DNA from 4 places in the Ornithinibacillus sp. 4-3 genome. Region 3 is predicted to be linked to each of the others. Evidence: riboswitches for the same ligand, from Rfam matches in the RefSeq annotation. Region 3 holds a riboswitch; each other region holds the start of a gene.
The links. A riboswitch is a leader RNA that binds a small molecule or an ion and turns the genes downstream of it on or off. The one in region 3 is predicted to bind S-adenosylmethionine.
Positions count from the first base shown of each region.

Region 1: linked by a shared signal. The riboswitch ahead of AB4Y30_RS15790 (ABC transporter substrate-binding protein) and the one ahead of AB4Y30_RS12075 (bifunctional homocysteine S-methyltransferase/methylenetetrahydrofolate reductase) in region 3 are both predicted to bind S-adenosylmethionine.
Region 2: linked by a shared signal. The riboswitch ahead of AB4Y30_RS17160 (O-acetylhomoserine aminocarboxypropyltransferase/cysteine synthase family protein) and the one ahead of AB4Y30_RS12075 (bifunctional homocysteine S-methyltransferase/methylenetetrahydrofolate reductase) in region 3 are both predicted to bind S-adenosylmethionine.
Region 4: linked by a shared signal. The riboswitch ahead of AB4Y30_RS05410 (methionine biosynthesis PLP-dependent protein) and the one ahead of AB4Y30_RS12075 (bifunctional homocysteine S-methyltransferase/methylenetetrahydrofolate reductase) in region 3 are both predicted to bind S-adenosylmethionine.

Region 1 is NZ_CP162599.1:3,243,261-3,248,089, forward strand. It holds gene AB4Y30_RS15785 (ABC transporter substrate-binding protein) at 1-836, opposite strand, end outside; gene AB4Y30_RS15790 (ABC transporter substrate-binding protein) at 1,042-2,637, opposite strand; SAM riboswitch class I at 2,999-3,116, opposite strand; gene AB4Y30_RS15795 (ABC transporter substrate-binding protein) at 3,210-4,799, opposite strand.
Region 2 is NZ_CP162599.1:3,568,697-3,573,525, forward strand. It holds gene AB4Y30_RS17135 (helix-turn-helix transcriptional regulator) at 1-27, shown strand, start outside; gene AB4Y30_RS17140 (DUF3278 domain-containing protein) at 28-492, shown strand; gene AB4Y30_RS17145 (hypothetical protein) at 596-1,102, shown strand; gene AB4Y30_RS17150 (hypothetical protein) at 1,136-1,504, opposite strand; gene megL (methionine gamma-lyase) at 1,534-2,718, opposite strand; SAM riboswitch class I at 2,894-3,014, shown strand; gene AB4Y30_RS17160 (O-acetylhomoserine aminocarboxypropyltransferase/cysteine synthase family protein) at 3,138-4,805, shown strand.
Region 3 is NZ_CP162599.1:2,450,706-2,455,534, reverse strand. It holds gene AB4Y30_RS12075 (bifunctional homocysteine S-methyltransferase/methylenetetrahydrofolate reductase) at 1-1,347, opposite strand, end outside; SAM riboswitch class I at 1,614-1,716, opposite strand; gene AB4Y30_RS12070 (ankyrin repeat domain-containing protein) at 1,973-2,563, shown strand; gene AB4Y30_RS12065 (nucleoside deaminase) at 2,577-2,978, shown strand; gene AB4Y30_RS12060 (amidohydrolase) at 2,996-4,216, shown strand; gene AB4Y30_RS12055 (bifunctional UDP-sugar hydrolase/5'-nucleotidase) at 4,519-4,829, shown strand, end outside.
Region 4 is NZ_CP162599.1:1,105,637-1,110,465, forward strand. It holds gene AB4Y30_RS05400 (glutamate-5-semialdehyde dehydrogenase) at 1-1,191, shown strand, start outside; gene AB4Y30_RS05405 (5-methyltetrahydropteroyltriglutamate--homocysteine S-methyltransferase) at 1,243-2,337, opposite strand; gene AB4Y30_RS05410 (methionine biosynthesis PLP-dependent protein) at 2,353-3,459, opposite strand; SAM riboswitch class I at 3,567-3,668, opposite strand; gene AB4Y30_RS05415 (fumarylacetoacetate hydrolase family protein) at 3,885-4,823, shown strand.

The DNA.
Region 1 (4,829 bases), 790 kb from region 3:
CTATCATATGCCATATTGTCCGCAATATCATATTCCCCAGTTTGAATTCCTGCTAAACGAGTGGAATCATCCGGAACAAAATAGTAGTATAAATCATCCACTAGTACTTCACGTTTCCCTACCATCCCACTCGGTTCACCTTCAGGAGACACATATTCTTCAAATTTTGTTAATTTAATATATTGATCTTGTTTCCATTCATCAAACTGAAACGGCCCCGTACCTACATACTCTTCTACACCTTCTGCTGGCGCAGCCTCAATAATTTCTTTTGGCATAATTGGCGTATATTGCCCGCGCCCTAATCCTGCAATAATATCTAGTAAATCAGCCATTGGTTCTTCCATTTCGATAACTACTGTATATTCATCTTCCTCTTTAAAAGCATTTTCTTCTAAGATGTCTTTAATTGGTGAACGATCTAACCATCTGTTCATGGAAGCTACTACATCTTCTGCTTTCATTTCTTTTCCATTATGGAACTTCACACCTTGACGTAAATGGAATGTATATGTAGTTCCATCTTCGCTTCGATCAATCTTTTCTGCTAATAATGGCTTTGCTTCTAAATTCTCATCTAAAGCAACAAGTGATTCAAAAATATTTCTACTGATTTCCATTGAAACAATAGCAGTTGTTACATGCCCATCTAATGTCGGTGGTTGGGCATTAACCGCAATCTTTAATTCTCCACCTTGCTCTGCTGTTTCATTCACTTTATTTGAATCTTCATTGTTTTCATCTTTTGTTGTATTAGCGTCATTATCACTACATGCTACAACAAATAAAGAAAGTAGAAATAAAACAACTATTGCTTTAATTGCTTTCTTCCCCATTTTCTTAACTCCCCCTATTTTAATCTTGATCTATAAAAAGTATAAAAATTCCGAATTTTATATCCGGATTTTTTATATTCATCTAACGACTATAGATCTTTCCTTTGTTTAGAGCTTGGAAAAAGCCCCTATTCATCTTAAGCAATCGAATGATGCTTGTCAAATGAATAAGGGCTTTTATTCCATGCTTATTCTTTGTTCACTTTTATTCTATAGTTACGTTCCAGAAAATCGGTCCGGAAAATGCTTCAATTCCTTCTACATTCTTTTGAGAAGCGTATAATCCATGATATGCACCTAAAGTGGATACAGGTAGTAGCTCTTCCCATGCATATAACTGTAAATCATCCCAAATTTCTTTTGCTTCTTCAATTGTTGGTGCTAACTCCAGGGCGCGCATTTGCTCATGTACATGTTCATCTTCAATTCCTGCTGCCCATGTTGGACTTAACCCTAAAAATTGTGGTGGGGTACTAACTGTTGAGAAGCCCATAATATATAAATCCCATGTGTCTGCTTCATATTGGCGACTATTGATCGTTGGCCAATCCACAATTTCCAACTTCACATTTACACCAATTCTGGTTAATTGCTCTTGAATTACTACTGCCGTATTATAATGATGATCATAATCTCTTGTCGATAACAGGCGAAGTTCTTCCCCTTGGTAATCACTTTCTGCTAGTAATTCTTTTGCTTTTTCCTGATTATTGATATTGTAATATTCTTTACCAGCATCACTCTTCCAAGTAACCAAATTATCATCCATATAACCTGATTTTAATGTGTAAAGATCTGGATTTGGAAATGCTGCATTCATTATTTCTTCAGAGTCAATTGCTGTATTTAATGCCTGACGTAGTTTGAAGTCACTTACAGGCCCTTCTATTGTATTAAAGATTAAAAATTGCTCACCACTTGCTGTAATGTGTGCGTTTAGGTTTTCATCATTTGTAACTAATTCATAGCTATCATATGGAATACCATATGCAAAATCATATTCTCCAGATTGAAGACCAGCTAAACGAGTTGATGTATCAGGTACGATGTAAAAGTAAATATCATCTATTAATGCTTCTTTTTTCCCTGATAACCCATCCGCTTCTTTATCTACTGCTTGATACTCATCATATTTTGTGAAATGGATATATTGATCTTGTTTCCAGTCTTCAAATTTATAAGGTCCTGTTCCGATATATTCATTTACAAAGTCTTCACCAGCGTCCTCAACTACTTCTTTTGGCATAATTGCTGGAGCCTGCTTTGATGTAGCAATCGTATCTAATGTCAGTGAAGATGCTTCTTTAAGCTCTAAAACAACTGTATAATCATCTTCTGCTGTCCATGTTGCATCGCCAAAAATAGAACCTGTAATAGTTGATTTGGTTAACCATCTTTCCATAGAAGCAATAACATCTTCAGCAGTCATTTCTTTGCCATTATGGAATTTAATACCTTCTCTTAATTTAAATACATATGTTTTATTATCCTCTGTTTCAACAGATTCTGCTAACATTGGAACTGGCTTAAATTCTGCATCTGTTGTTAAAAGTGTTTCAAATATCAGTCTAGAAGTATCTCTGCCTGATGTTGATGTATTTGCCGGCTGATCTAAGTTAGGCGGTTGAGCATCTAATGCAATACGTAATCTATTTTCTGCAGCTTCTTCTTGGTTTGCTGCTTCACCTGAATCTTTTTCATTATCACTATCTGAATGACTATCCTTACTTTGTCCACATCCTACAGCAATAATTGCTACTGCAAGTAAAATAAAAAATAAACCTTTTCTAAATAAATTCATGTCTTATCCCTCCCGATTTATACCTAGAATTCACATTTGTTTACTAGGTTTTAAAGCTATGTAAAGCTTGATTTTACTGCTAATCCCTTTTCTGGAAGTCAAGAAAAGCGTAGAGCGCCCGTTTAAAAACGTAGAGATTGGAGTGGCACAACCGAGATAAAGGAAACACGGTGAGGTCACGAACCGATGTTGACTTATTGTAGGGCGTGACGCGAAATCTCTTAGTTTTTGGCGCTCGGAGCTAGACAGCGCTATCTCCGAATAAGAATTAATTTGTGCAAAACTTTATACCTTCTTACTCAACTAAAAAACCTCTTCCATCAAAGGAAGAGGCTATATCATGATAAATTATCCGCGCTCTTCCTTATCTTTCAAGCTTATTTGCTTGCTGGAATTGGCACCTTATCGAATACTTCTTAATTATTCGATGGTTGCTGCAGGATCGTAGGACCAGTTCCTCCCCTGACTCTTGATAAGGAATTATCTTTTTAAATTGTGAATTAATCATATATGAAGTCTATTATTATTGTCAAGCACTTAAATAATAGAATCATTTTTCTGAAAACTAATACCTATTCCCCAATTGTTACATTCCAAAAAATTGGACCTGAGAAGGTAATGATTCCTTCAACTTTATTACTTGATGCATATAAGCTATTATAACTTCCAAATGTCGTAACAGGCAGAAGCTCTTCCCATGCATAGCGTTGTAAATCTTCCCATATTTCTTGAGCTTCTTCTGTTGTCGGCGCTGTTTCTATAGCTTTCATATCTTCTACAACTTTCTCATCATTGACTCCACCAGCCCAAGTTGGACTTAATCCAAGGAATTGTGGTGGTGTACTTACCGTTGAGAAAGAAATTACATAGGCATCAAATGCATCAGTATCATCTTTAAGCTGTGTCACCGTTGGCCAATCATAAATTTCTAATGTCGCATTTATTCCAATTTGAGATAATTGATCATGGATGACAACTGCTGCATTATAATGATGATCATAATCACGAGTCGCTAAGATTTTAAATTCTTCGCCGTTGTAATCCATATCTTCCAACATCTGTTTTGCCTTTTCTGGATCATTGATATTATGATATTCCTCTCCAGCATCACTTGCCCAACTGACGATGTCTTCGTCCATATAACTGGAATGTAACCAAAACAGGTCTTCATTCGGATAAGCTGCCATCATAATTTCTTCAATATCTAGCGCTGTATTAATTACTTCACGCATTCTAACATCAGCAGCTGGCCCCTTCTCTTTGTTATAAGCTAATAATTGTACTCCAGTTACATCAAGATGAGTATTTATATTTTCATCACGATTAACTTGTTCATAGCTGTCATAAGGAACACCATAAGCAAAGTCGTATTCCCCTGTTTGTAAACCAGCTATACGTGTAGAGGCATCTGTAACAATATAGAAGTAAATATCATCCACTAAAGCCTCTTTCTTTCCAGCTAAACCATCTGCTGGCTCCTCTAAAGCACTATAATCATCAAATTTTGTAAAATGAATATATTGATCTTGTCTCCATTCTACAAATTGATAAGGGCCTGTTCCAATATATTCTGAAACCCCTTCAGCTGTCGCCGCTTCAACAACTTCTTTGGGCATAATTGCTGCTGCCTGTTTAGAAGATGCAATGGTATCTAAGGTCAGTGATGATGACTCCACTAATTCTAATACAACAGTGTAATTATCCTCCGCAGTCCAAGTTGCACCTTCAAAAATAGTTCCTGTAATTGCTGATTTCTCTAACCATCTTTCCATCGATGCAATCACATCTTCTGCAATCATTTCCTTACCATTATGAAATAAAACCCCTTCTCTTAGATGAAATACATAGGTCTTATTATCATCAGTCTCAACAGATTCTGCTAACATCGGAACAGCAGCATAATTGGAATCTGTTGTTAAAAGTGTTTCAAACATAAGTCTAGCTGTATCTCGAATTGCAGTTGGGGCAGCTGTCGGTTGATCCAAAGTTGGTGGTTGCCCATCTAGCGCAATTTTTAATACACTACCAGTATTTGCTTCATCATTGCTTGTTTCATCTGATTTATTTCCATCTACCTCTGATTCATTAGAGCTACAGCCTATAATAAAAAACACAATAGATGCTAGCATGACTAAGAATAGACTGCGTTTGGAAAATTTCATATTTGTACCCTCCTGTTGTCTTCAAAACTC
Region 2 (4,829 bases), 1.1 Mb from region 3:
GATTTATTTTGGAAGGTGGAGAGATAAATGAAATCTTGGATTGCTTTCTTATTACCAACGGATGAGTACAAAGAAAAAAGAATACTCTATTTTGTAGCAGAGGGAACATTTATATTATTGTTTTCTCTTATAGCATTGTTAATTAGCAGTAAATATATTCCAATATTTAAAAATCAAATTGACACTATCCTTTTTCTACCGATTGCAGTTTTTATCATCTATGTTCTAATTCGATATATTCTGTCTGGTATGGAATATACAGATGTTGTCTCAGAAACTTCCTTTAAAAAGGAACGTAATCATATTACATTTAGAAGTGCTATATTTGCTAGTACATTTATATTGTTTTTACTTATTTTTGAGGGGTTACCTAATGAAATAAGCAAGTGGGCTGAAACCATTGTTCTTCCAATATTTGCTGGATTTTTCTGGTTCATCATAAATTATATCTCCTTGCAAAAATCTTATAAAAAGAATAAAGAATTAGCTTAACTGGATTACGGGATATGATTTTCTAAAAATCTCGTATACTTTGAAATAAACTAATAGAAATGGTATGTTTAACGAAAGAAAAACTCGGAAGGAAATGATCCAAATGAAAAAAACAATGGTAGTATTATTCTCTGTTTTCCTATTTCTAGTATGGGCTACACCTACTTTTGCTATGGATCTTTCCATTAGCAATACTTTCATATTTGCTTCAACAAATTCTTTTTCCGCAGTCATCATTGTCGGGATAGTTGCTATTTTGGCTTTACTGGCTATTTTCATTCCATTAATGCGTTATGACAAGCACGCAGATGACAGTCTAGAGCCTAAGAATCTAGATGCTTTAAACAAAGAAGATACAACAAAAAATGCGTATACGTACCATACAGTGCCATCAAAAGATCAAACGATTGAGTCTACGAGCACGCCATATAGCACTCATTCAGATCCACGTCCTATAGAAAATGGTCCAGTCCCTAGCTTGATTCGTAATGCTTCAAGAGGTGTAGTTGTTACCGGTGCTCTATTATCCTATATGAACCATCAACGCAGACAAAAGAAGAAAATGAAAAAAAAGCTTAAGAAAATGAAAAAACAAACAAATTTAGCGTGAGGAAATTAATTATTTCCCCACGCTTTTTGATAGTTATTTATTTTTCCGAATGGTTAATATCGTTCCAACTGGAATAATAAGCTCCTTTGGCGACTGGATTTCAGAGAAAATTTTATCCACCCGCTCCTTCACCTGATAATCTTCTATATTGGAGCTTAGCAAATGTGCAATTTCAAAAACACATTGCTCCTTATCCTCTGCTTGAAAACGTAAGTAATTCATCAAGCTAATCGTTTCACTTTCACTATCTAGTCCATTGTAAATCTCATGTTGAAGAGGATAGTGTAGCGCCTTAGCAAAATAACCTTCATCATCTTCGCTCGGCCATATTCCAATCGCATTACGATTATCTTCCCACGGCTTGAGAGTGACATCAGCACCAATAAAATAATAATACGTCATAGTTCTGCTCCATTCCTATTACAAATACATCAGATGACCTCTAATGCTTGCTCTAAATCCTCCCACAAGTCTTCCCATGCCTCTAGACCAATGGAAAGTCGAATCATTGTATCAGTAATTCCCATTTCTAAACGCTCTTTCTCTGGAACAATTTTATGTGTCATCGTTGCAGGATGTTGAATAAGGGAATCAATATCACCTAAACTAACTGCTAGCTTAATTACTTTTACTGCATTTAAAAACTTTTGCGCATCTTTCTTTGTACCAACAACTTCAAATGCAATCATTCCTCCTCCACTTTTCATTTGTTTCTTAAATATTTCATAATCTGGAGCATCAGCGTCTCCTGGATAATAAGCATTTGCTACTTTTGGATGTTCTTTTAAACGTTTAAAAATCTGTTCAGCATTTTCACAATGACGATCCATTCGAACAGGCAATGTCTTCAAACCACGTAACAGAAGCCAGGCATCAAATGGAGAAATAATCCCACCAATATCTTTAAACGTTGTCTTGCGAATTCGCTCAATTAGCTCTGCCTTTCCTGCTGCTAAACCAGCAACAACATCTCCGTGACCCCCAATATATTTTGTAGCACTATGTACAACAATGTCACAGCCTAAATCTAATGGGCGTTGTAAATAAGGAGAACAGAATGTATTGTCTATTACTACAGGGATATCAAATTCTTTAGCCACATCTGCTACCATTTTCAGATCAATTAACTGCATGGTTGGATTTACTGGTGTTTCCACAAAAATGCATGCCGTTTCTTTTCGAATCAATGAACGTATTTCTTCTGTAGATTTCATACTACAAGTTTCATGAGCAATATTGTATTTTTCCTCCATTAATTTCAATAAACCAAATGTATTCCCATATAAAGCTACAGAGCTAATGATATGGTCATTAGCTTTCGTTAAGGAAAATAATACAGCGGAGATAGCAGCCATACCAGAACCAAATGCTAAACCTTTTTCACCATTTTCTATTGCAGCAATCCTTTCTTCTAATATCGCTACAGTAGGATTACGTAATCGTGAATAGGTATAACCATCTGTTTCACCACTAAATCGTTGTTCTCCTTGCTCAGCAGAATCAAATACAAATGTAGATGATTGGAACAAAGGAGGAACAAGACTTCCTAATACTTCTTTTTCATCATATCCTTCATGAATAATAGCCGTTTCAAATCGTTGATATTTTTTCGGCATACAATCCCTCCATTCCTATGACTTTTATTGTACTGGATACAACTAGCATTGAAAAGCATTTATCATCTGAATTTTCAATCTAATTATCTGAACAAAGAAAACAAAAACTAGTGTGAAAATTACTTGCAATTAAAAAAATGGAATTATATAATACTCGTTAAGTTATATGCTCAATCTCTTATCAAGAGTGGTGGAGGGGATAGGCCCTATGAAGCCCAGCAACCTTGGAGTAAATAATTTTACTTTTAATGGTGCCAAATCCTACAGATTAATCGCATTAATCTGGAAGATAAGAGGAGGATTCGTGACCTTACCATACGACCTCTTCTTATTCAGAAGAGGTCTTTTCTTTTTCTGAATTTGAATCATCACATCTTTACAATATAAGCTTCTAAAAATTAAGAGGAGGATTATTAATTATGTCAACATTTCATTTCCAAGATCAAGATACTATTCTACTTCATGGTGGGCAGGTCCCTGATCCAGTAACAGGATCTCGCGCAGTACCTATTCACCAAACAACATCCTATGTATTCCCGGATTCAGAGCATGCCCAAGGCGTATTCGCATTACAAAAAACTGGAAATATTTATACTCGTATTACCAATCCAACGGTGGATGCATTTGAACAGCGTGTAAGTTTACTGGAAGACGGGGTTGCAGCTGTCGCAACTTCTTCTGGTATGGCGGCAATTACATTTGCCATTTTAAATATTGCAAGTGCTGGAGATGAAATTGTTACAGATAGTAACCTATACGGTGGAACATATAATTTATTCGTCCATACCTTGCCTAGATATGGAATCAATGTAAAATTCGTTGATGGATCGGATCCTGAAAACTTTAGAGAAGCTATTACGGATAAAACAAAAGCAGTTTATGGGGAGACCATTACAAACCCAAGCTTGTATGTTTTTGACATTGAGGCTGTAGCTGATATTGCTCATGAGCATGGGATTCCTCTTATTATTGATAACACATTCGCACCTGGAATCGCGCATCCATTAAAATGGGGTGCAGATATTGTTGTTCATTCTGCCACAAAATGGATTGGTGGACATGGGAATTCCATTGCTGGAGTTGTCGTTGATGGCGGAAAATTTGACTGGAGTAATGGAAAATTCCCAGGATTTACAGAGCCAGATGATAGCTATAATGGATTACGCTATGTAGATGTAGGTGCACCTGCATTTGCTATTAAACTACGAGTACAGTTATTGCGTGATATCGGCGCTTGCTTAAGTCCACATAACGCATTTTTATTGTTGCAAGGATTAGAAACTTTACATTTACGAATGGAACGTCATGCGAAAAATACAGAAAAAGTTGTTAAGTTCTTAACAACACATCCTGCGGTAGATTGGGTGAACTACCCTGGCTTAAAAGATCACCCATCACATGAGCTTGCACATAAGTACTTTACAGAAGGTTACGGTTCCATTGTTACATTTGGAATTAAAGGCGGTCGTGATGCTGGAAGAAAAGCAATCGACAATGTGAAGCTATGGTCACATGTTGCAAATGTTGGTGATGCGAAATCATTAATTATCCATCCTGCATCCACTACACATCAACAATTAAGTGCAGAGGATCTGGAGAAAAGTGGAGTAAATGAAGAATTAATTCGTCTATCTATTGGACTTGAATCTGTAAAAGATATTTTAGAAGACTTGGATCAAGCAATGTCTAAAGCGGTAGGTATTGAACCTTCGCTTACAAACACCGAAGATTCAGTTACAAAATGGCTAGTACATTCACCATTTGACCGCAGTGAAGGCTTACGCCAAAAGGTCATTGCAGTTGCTGATATCGACGAAACAAAAGTAGCAGCAGTTAAAAAGGCTGGTTATCAAATAATTGCAGTGGATGCCATCTCTTCTACAGACCAAGTTGATGCACTATGGGTCAAAGATAATATCTCAAAAGCTCAACTGACTACATTTACAGAGAAGCAAGGAAAAATCATCTGGGTAGAAAATGAGCCAACAGGAGATATCATAAGTGCATTGGGAAGTATACATGACGCTATCGTCTTCTTTAATAAAGATTTATTAGAAGAAATAGTAGAAGCAAGGACAAGTAAATAATTCATAAAACAAAAAGCGAAAGTC
Region 3 (4,829 bases):
TCCTAAGAATGAAATACCTTCATTTCCTTTTTTGATTAACTCTATTAATTTGAAGGAATTTACATCGAAAACAGAGGTTGCTCCAGGGAAGTCACCAATTTTTGTCGGGTCACCTGTAATAACAAGCATCTCATCTATTCCTAATGTGTGTAGACCTAATACGTGGGATTGTAATCCGATTAAATTACGATCACGACAAGTGAGATGTACTAATGGTTTAATTCCTTCTTTTTGCAGGAGAGAAGCGATAGCTACATTGCTAATTCTAGGTGAGGCTAATGAATTATCAGCAACTGTAATTGCATCAGCACCGGCTTCTTTTAATGCTTTTGCACCTTCTATATATTCAGTAACATCTAAATGCTTTGGTGAATCTAATTCCACGATGATTGTTGTTCTTTCTTTTGCCAATTCTGAAATTGTTTTTTTATCTGATTTTTTCTGGCGCTTAATGATAATTTCTTCAATTGGAATTACTTTTTTCTCGGTAATTGGTTTTCGAGATTTAATCCCTTCCGCCATTTTTTGAATATGTTGTGGAGTAGTTCCACAGCAACCGCCAATCAGTCTTACTCCTTGTTCACGAAATTCATTTGCAGTAGTAGCAAAGTAGTCTGGCTCATTTTCATAATAGAGCACGCCATCTCGGTAAGCAGGCAAGCTTGCATTTGGATAAGCAGCTAATAGCGCATGCTTTAGTAAAGGAACTGATTCAAGAGAGCTTACCATTTGTGCAGGCCCTAGCCGGCAATTGACACCAACCACGTCAGCCCCAATATCTTCTAGACGTTTTAATCCATCTTTTAGATGTAAGCCATTTTCAAGAATTCCCGGTTCATGCATCGATACGTTTGCGATAATTGGAAGGTTTGTTTCTTCGCGAGCGATTTCTAAGACGATGCTCAGTTCATCGAAATTATAATAAGTTTCTAGTAAAATTCCATCTACTCCAGATAGTAACAAACTGTATAATTGCTCTTTAAAGCTTCGCTTAATCTCTTCTTCGGATTCTTCAAATTGTGAACCGTGGATACCACCAATCGTCCCAAGAATATGTGCCTTACCTTTACTAGCATTTTTTGCAAGGTTTACAGCTGCTTCATTTATTTTCTTTACTTTTTCTTCTAAGCCATACTGAGCTAACTTAATGTAGTTTGCACCATATGTATTGGTTTGAATTACTTCTGCTCCAGCGTTAATATATGCTTCATGGACAAGTTGAACTTGTTCAGCACTGGTTAAGTTTAATTCTTCAAAACAGGTTTTTACTCCATGTGAGTATAAGACTGTTCCCATGGCACCATCAGCAATTAAAATTCTTTCTTTCAAACTATCTAACAAACTCATCTCATATTCACCTCAATCTTTATTGGAATATTTCGTTTTATTTGACTATTAATGATCCAGTTATTAATAGTCGTCGCCGTAGATTTTCATATGAAATTTTATTTTTGAAAATCTAGTTTGCCATCTTTATTAAGATGAAATATAGCAATGCCTAGAGTGTGAATGATTTTCTTTTAAAAAGATTTTTGCGAGTCTTAAACAAATAAAAAAACCCTCTTCTTTAATTAGACTATAAGAAGAGGGTTTGCTATCTATTTTCATCACTCTTCTTATCTTTCAGGCATTATGCTTGCTGGAATTGGCACAGTACTTTAAAAGTCTGTTGCCGAGGCTTCAAAGGGCCAGTCCCTCCACCTCTCTGGATAAGAATTTAATTTTTATTATTAAATTTGTTTTCACTTTACATGGGACTTTGAAACTTGTCAACTATCTTTTTAAAAAAATAATCAAAGAAAGCTCCTAATCTCTAGTGCCTGTAGGTGATATGGATTAAAAAATATTTTTTCTCTTTGTAATTATCCAAAATTAAAACGCTTACAATTTTATTTTCTAAAAGTGCTTAGCATGTTAACATAGAAAAAAGGGTATTTAAAATATAAATGAACTAGCGTGGGAGGAGAGAACAATGAGTCAACAATTAGTTGAGTATGCAAGAACAGGTGATATAGAAAATCTGAAAAATTTATTAAAAGAAGATGTTGATGTGAACATCCGTGATGCAGAAGGTAGAACCGCTGTATTAGAAGCTACACGTTATAATTATCCAAAGATTGTAGATATATTAATTCAACATGGGGCAGATGTAAATATTCAAGACTTATATCGAAATAATGTACTTCTCCATGCAGGTGCAGCTGGTTATTTAGAAATTGTAAAGCTAGCAATAGCGGCTGGTGCTAATACGAAACTGACTAATCGATATGGAGGAATTGCTATCATTCCTGCAGCAGAAAGAGCACATGTAGAGGTCATTGAAGAATTATTAACTTATTCAGATTCTGATGTCAATCATATTAATAATTTACATTGGACTGCATTAATGGAGGCAGTAATTCTTGGTGATGGTGGAGTACGCCATCAAAAAGCAGTAGAAGTGTTATTAAAGCATGGGGCAGATCCTAATATTGCTGATCGAGATGGTATAACTCCATTGCAGCATGCGGAGCAGCTTGGCTACACGGAAATTGCTTTGCTACTGAAAGCTGCCGATGCTTAAAGGAGTGAATCTATTGTTAAAAGAAAAATGGTTGCAGGAAGCAATTAAGTTGGCACAGGATAATGAAACATCAAAAAATGGATCTCCTTTTGGAGCAGTGGTAGTAAAGGATGGAGTTATTGTAGGAAGAGGGGTTAATCAAGTAAAGCGCACGCACGATCCATCACAGCATGCAGAGTTACAAGCTGTGATACACGCATGTCAATCTTTACAAACCACGGATCTTACAGGCTGTGAAATTTATGCAAGCACAGAGCCATGTCCAATGTGCTTGAGTGCGATTTATTTTACTAAAATAGATGCAGTATACTTTGCGGAAATCAGTACAGAAAGTCAAGATTATGTGTATCATCAACTTTCACTGCCGAGACAAGAGCGCGATATACATATGGAGCAGTTGTTAGAGAAAAACTAAATATTGGAGGAATATGAATGAACACTACTTATTGGTTAACAAATACAAGGCTTGAAACAAGCTATTATAAAGAAAATGATATGATTACAGCTACTAATACGGAATTTTTTCATCTACTGATTGAGGACGGAAAAATCACTGATATTGTTCCAGCTTCTGAGCAGTTAACAGATGAGCTACCGAAGAAGGATGCAAAACAGCTCTTAGCTCTACCATCATTTGTTGAAAAACATTGTCATCTTGATAAGACATTGCTTGGGGACCAATGGAGAGCAGTAAAGCCTGTTAAAAATATTTTAGAAAGAGTAGTAATTGAGAAAACGACATTGCCTACTTTAAAAACGACTACACAGGAACGTGCAGAAAATTTACTAGGAAGATTTGTCAAATACGGGGTTACACATGTGCGTACACATGCAGATATCTATCCAGAAGTAGGTTTAGAGAATTTAGAAGAAATTAAAAAGGCATTCCAAACATTCTCAGGGAAAATTGAACCAGAAATTGTCGGCTTTGCACAGCATGGTTTTTTAAAAGCAAATACAAGAGAATTGATTCAAGAATCTACTAAACATGGTGTGGATTATATCGGCAGTGTCGATCCAGCTACTGTGGATAATGATATTGAAACTTCTTTACAAGTGTTAGTTGACATAGCGGTAGAAGGAAATGTCGGAATTGATTTACATATACATGATCCTAATGAATTAGGAGCTTTCACGATTAAACGTTTAGCTGAATTAACGATTGAAGCAGGTTTACAAGGAAAGGTTGCGGTAAGTCATGCGTTTGGAATTGGTGATATCTCTCGCACGGCACTTGATGAGATGATTCCTTTGTTAAAAGAGGCGGGAATGACCTTTATTTCTAGTGTTCCAATTGACCGTAAATTCCCACCACTTGAATATTTACGTGAACAAGGTATCAACACGGCAGTTTGCTGCGATAATATATTTGATTCATGGTCTCCATTTAATAATGGTGATATTTTAGAACGTTTGGAAAGGTTAGCACAGCTCAAGCAATGGAAGGATGAGTATTCCTTAAGCCAGTCTATTTATTTTATTACTGGAGGAATTACTCCACTTAATCAACTAGGAGAGCAAGTATGGCCTAAAGTTGGCGATGCTGCAAATATCGTTTTAGTTGATGCAACATGTACAGCGGAAACTGTAGCAAGAAGAGCAGAAAGAAAAGCAACTATTTATAAAGGCAATTTCTCATTCGATAATATTTAAAATCTAATTTAGATTGAGGCTGGGACAAAAGAAAAAACTAAGCTTGAAATCCGAACAATATTTAACTGAAGCAAAGCATATTTCCGAAATGGATATTTGCGCAATTTATGTTCGGAATTAGCTAAGTAATAAACTCTTTTGTCCCAGCCCTTTTTAGTTTGCAAAGAAATATATCATTATCAAATAGATTAAATTTTGAGTGCTCCTATGTTTTCTCTTCTTTTATGTTTGTCATTACTGATTTTTTTCCTGTGTTAACGTATGATAGAAGTAGAGAACACTGGATTTAAAGGAGCATTCGTATGCGCGAAAATATCCATTTATTTTATACAAATGATTTACATAGCCATTTTGAACATTGGGCACGTATTGTTCATTTTTTCAAGGAAAATAAAACAAAAATTGTTAATCGAAAAGAATCCTGCTTTTTATTTGATATTGGAGATCATATGGACAGAGTTTCCCCGATTGCTGAAGCATTTATGGGAAAGGCAAATGTTGAGTTATTAAATGCGGCAGAATATGATGTAGTTACACTTGGGAATAATGAGGGAATTACTTTATCACATGATGATCTATACCATTTGTATGATGATGCGAATTTTTCAGTGGT
Region 4 (4,829 bases), 1.3 Mb from region 3:
AACATAACGACCGAGGAAAAAAATCAAGCCTTACAGAATATAGCCAAACAATTATTAATAGACATAGAAAGTATTTTACAAGCAAATAAAATAGATTTGTTAGAAGGAAAAGAGAAAGGGCTAACAGATGCATTTTTAGATCGAATTATGCTAGATAAAAAACGTATTCAAGATATGCATGATGCCATTGGGCAGCTAGTTACATTAGTGGATCCAGTTGGAGAAATCTTAGAAACTATTGAAAAAGAAAATGGAATTCATGTACAAAAAAAACGTGTGCCTATTGGTGTAGTTGGCATGATTTATGAGGCAAGACCGAATGTAACGATAGATGCTGCGACATTAGCATTAAAAACAGGAAATGCGATTATTTTACGTGGTAGCTCATCAGCAAAACATTCAAATATAGCATTAGTATCATCTATTCATCGCGCATTAGAACAAAGTAAGATACCTGCAGATGCAGTGCAATTAATTGAAGATACGAGTAGAGAAACAGCGAAAGAATTATTTTGTTTAGAGGAATATTTAGATGTATTAATTCCGCGTGGAGGAAGTCAATTAATTAAAACAGTAGTACGAGAATCTACTGTTCCTGTTATTGAGACTGGTGCTGGGAATTGTCATTTGTTTATTGATCATTCAGCCGACTATCAAATGGCAGAAAACATTGTATTAAATGCTAAGCTTCAGCGTCCATCGGTTTGTAATGCAATAGAATCCCTTCTAATCGAATCAGGTTGGTTTGTAGCTAATGGGGAACGTTTACTTAATAAATTACAGGAAAAAGGCGTATCTATTTATGGAGATGAAAAAGTGCGTCAAGTATGTCCAAATGCATTTGAAGCTACAGAGGATGATTGGGAAAAAGAATATTTAGGCTTATCTATTAGCGTGAAAGTTGTGGAAACTTGCAAAGAAGCTGTGGAGCATATTAATAACTATGGAACAAAGCATTCAGAAGCTATTGTGACAGAAGATAAGGAGAATGCGAAATTCTTTTTACAAAATGTAGATGCTGCCGCAGTGTATCATAATGTATCAACTCGATTTACAGATGGCTTTGAATTTGGTTATGGTGCAGAAATAGGAATCAGTACACAAAAATTGCATGCAAGAGGTCCAATGGGATTGCCTGCATTAACTTCTAGTAAATTTTTTATTACTGGTGAAGGACAAATTAGAAATTAATAAAAAAGAACGCTATAGCCGCTTAGAAAGTGCTGTAGCGTTCTTGTCATTTTAACTCCAAACTTCGTTGGCAATATCAACAATATATTTTAATTTCTTCCACTGATCTTCTTCTGTTAATTTATTTCCATGGTGTGTAGATGCAAATCCACATTGTGGACTAATACAGATTTGCTCAAATGGAATATAATTAGAAGCTTCCTTAATGCGAGCAATAATCTCATCCTTATCCTCAAGCTCTCCATGTTTAGATGTGAATACACCAAGTACTACTCTAGGACCAACTTTTGGTACATGTTTTAAAGGTTCAAATGTTCCAGCGCGCTCATCATCATATTCTAAGAAGAAGCCATCTACTTTTTCTTTAGCAAGTAGGGTAGGTGCAATGAGATCATAGCTTCCTGAGAATGCATAGTTAGAACGGTAATTACCACGGCAAAGATGTGTTGTAATATATAAATCTTCTGGTTTATCATCAAGCACTCTATTGATAACGCGAAGTGCTAAATCAATTAAATAATCTCTATCATATTTTCCATCGTTAAATGGAATGTCAGGAGAAGAGAGACCTGCGATATATACATCATCTAATTGTAGATAGCGGCATCCTGCATCGTAAAATGCTTGGAGTGCATCTTTATATGCTTGTATCACATCATTTGCATATTCTTCGATATCTGGATAGATAGATTCATCAATAATACCTGCATTAAATAGCTGGTTTGGGCTTGGAATTGTTTGTTTAGCAACAGCACGTCCACCAACAATCTCATTAAATAATTTGAAATCCTTAACATGTGGATGATCAGGATTAAATGAAACCTTACCAACGTTGCGAACGTTATATCTTTCTGTTTCTTCACCACCAGCGAATTGGTAACCTTCGTCTGGAACATATCCTTCAATACCATTTAGATGCTCCAAAAAGTCTGTATGCCAGAATCTTCTTCTGAATTCCCCATCTGTAACCGCTTGTAAACCAACTTCAATTTGCTTGTCTACAATTTTTGTAATTTCTTCTGTTTCAATAATGTATAATTCTTCTGCTGAAAGATTTCCTTCCTTAACATCTTTTCTTGCTTGATGGATTCTTTCAGGGCGTAGTAAACTTCCTACATGGTCTGCGCGAAATGGAATTTTAGTCATATTATAATTCTCCCCTTAAATATTTTTAATTTTATTAAATACTTGTTTTAGATCTGCAATGATGTCGGCTGCTTCTTCTACGCCAACTGAAAAACGAAGTAAACGATCACAAATACCACGACGTTCTCTTTCTTCAACTGGCATATCTGCATGTGTTTGTGTCGTTGGATATGTAATGAAACTTTCTACACCACCAAGACTTTCTGCAAATGTTATCAGCTGGATATTCTGTAAAAAAGGATCCACCCATTCTGTTTTCTTCAAACGAAAGGATAACATTCCACCTTTTCCAGCATATAAAACATCTGTAACAATTTCTGGTTCTGATTCTAGATATTTAGCAACTTCCTTCGCATTTGCATCATGTTGTTTCATGCGAAGATGAAGCGTTTTTAAACCGCGTATCATTAACCATGAATCGAATGGAGACAATACAGCACCAGCTGTGTTATGGAACATAGCGAGCTTTTCGGAAAGCTCTTTCCCTTTAGATACGACTAATCCTCCAAGCACATCATTATGGCCACCAATATATTTTGTAGCGCTATGGATTACAATATCTGCCCCCAATTCAATTGGACGCTGGATATAAGGAGTTAAAAAAGTATTGTCAACAATGAGTAAGAGATTATGTTTTTTAGCTAATTTATTAGCCGCTTCAATATCGATTTCATGCATGATTGGATTTGTAGGAGATTCGATAAATAATGCCTTTGTATTTTCATTAATCAATGCTTCGGTTTCTGTTAAATCTGTAAATGTAGAATAAGTTGTATGAATGTTATATGCATCCCTATATTGATCGAAAATACGGAATGTACCACCATAAATATCTTCAATTGCAATTAACTCATCACCAGAGTGAAATAAAGTTAATACAAGTTGAATAGCAGCCATTCCGGAACTACAGGCAAATCCTGCATCACCAGATTCAAGGCTTGCAATACCTTCTTCTAAAATTGTACGGGTAGGGTTTTTCGTACGAGTATAATCGTAGCCTGTAGATAGTCCAATGCCTTTGTGTTCATAAGCAGTGGATAAATAAATGGGCGGATTGATGGCGCCTGTTTTATCGTCGCTTTTGTTTCCAATTTGAACTAATTTGGTTTCTATGTTTGTCATAAGACATTCCTCCTCTCAAAAATTTATTCCAGTGCTAATGGTAGAAAATAAAAAGACCTCTTCTTGAAAGTAGAAGAGGTCTTTAATCAGCGCACTAGATTATTCTCTTCTTATCTTCAAGCATTATGCTACTGGATTTGGCACAGTACTTATAAAAGTCTGTTGCCGAGATATCGCAGGGCCAGTCCCTCCATCTCTCTTGATAAGAAATATAATGATTTAATTGTTGCTCTAACATTACTTTATTTGAAAAAAAATGTCAACTAATATTTGGAAGGTGATTTTAGATTGGAAATTATTAAATAACTTGTAATAGGGAAGAGCATTCAAAATTGACTTTTCTGACATGAATTGATGTATGAAAATACGGAAAATATGTTATATTTAATGCAGAACAGAATTTACATAGAGGGAGAGAGTATTACATGAAGCTTGTTAGTTATAAGGCAAAAGCAAACCAAAGCTCAGCTCGTATGGGGTTTATCGTAGAAAACAAAGTAGTTGACCTTCAGGAAAGCTATCGTCTAGCGATGTTTGCAGAAGAGAATTTATCAGCAATAGAAGAAATTGACAAGGAATTACCAGCATGTCCCAATGCTTTTTATCGAATTGGACAGCCAGCTTTTGATAAAGCAAAAGCTGCTTATGAATATTCTTTACAGGTAGATAAATCAGATGTTATTTCACTAGATAGAGAAAAAGTAACTTTAGAAACACCAATTCCTGAACCACGTAAAATTATCTGTATCGGGCGAAATTATATTGAACATGCCGCAGAAATGGAAAGTGATGTACCGGAATTTCCAGTATTATTTACAAAATACGCTACATCCTTAATTGGACCTGAAGATGCTATTGAAAAAACACCACAAACAGAAAAATTAGATTATGAAGTAGAATTATGTATTGTAGTTGGAAAAGAAGCAAGAGAAGTGAAGAAAGAAGATGCTTTTGCTTATATTGCTGGATATACCATTGGAAATGACACAACTGCTCGTGATTTACAAAAGCGTACACCACAATGGTTACAAGGAAAAGCAATTGACCGTACTTCACCGATTGGTCCATGGGTAGTTAGCGCAGATGAATTATCTGATCCTGCTAATTTAAATGTTCGTTCTTATGTAAATGGTGAGAAGCGTCAAGATTCAAATACGAATAAACTTATTTTTGATGTGCCATTTTTAATGGAATTCATCTCACATTTAGTAACATTAGAGCCTGGAGATATTATTATGACAGGTACTCCAGATGGGGTAGGAGTAGCTATGAAGCCACCTCAATTCCTCCAAGCTGGAGACATAGTTACACTAGAAATAGAAAATATTGGAACATTAGAAAATAAAGTGATTGATCGTCCATAAATGAAA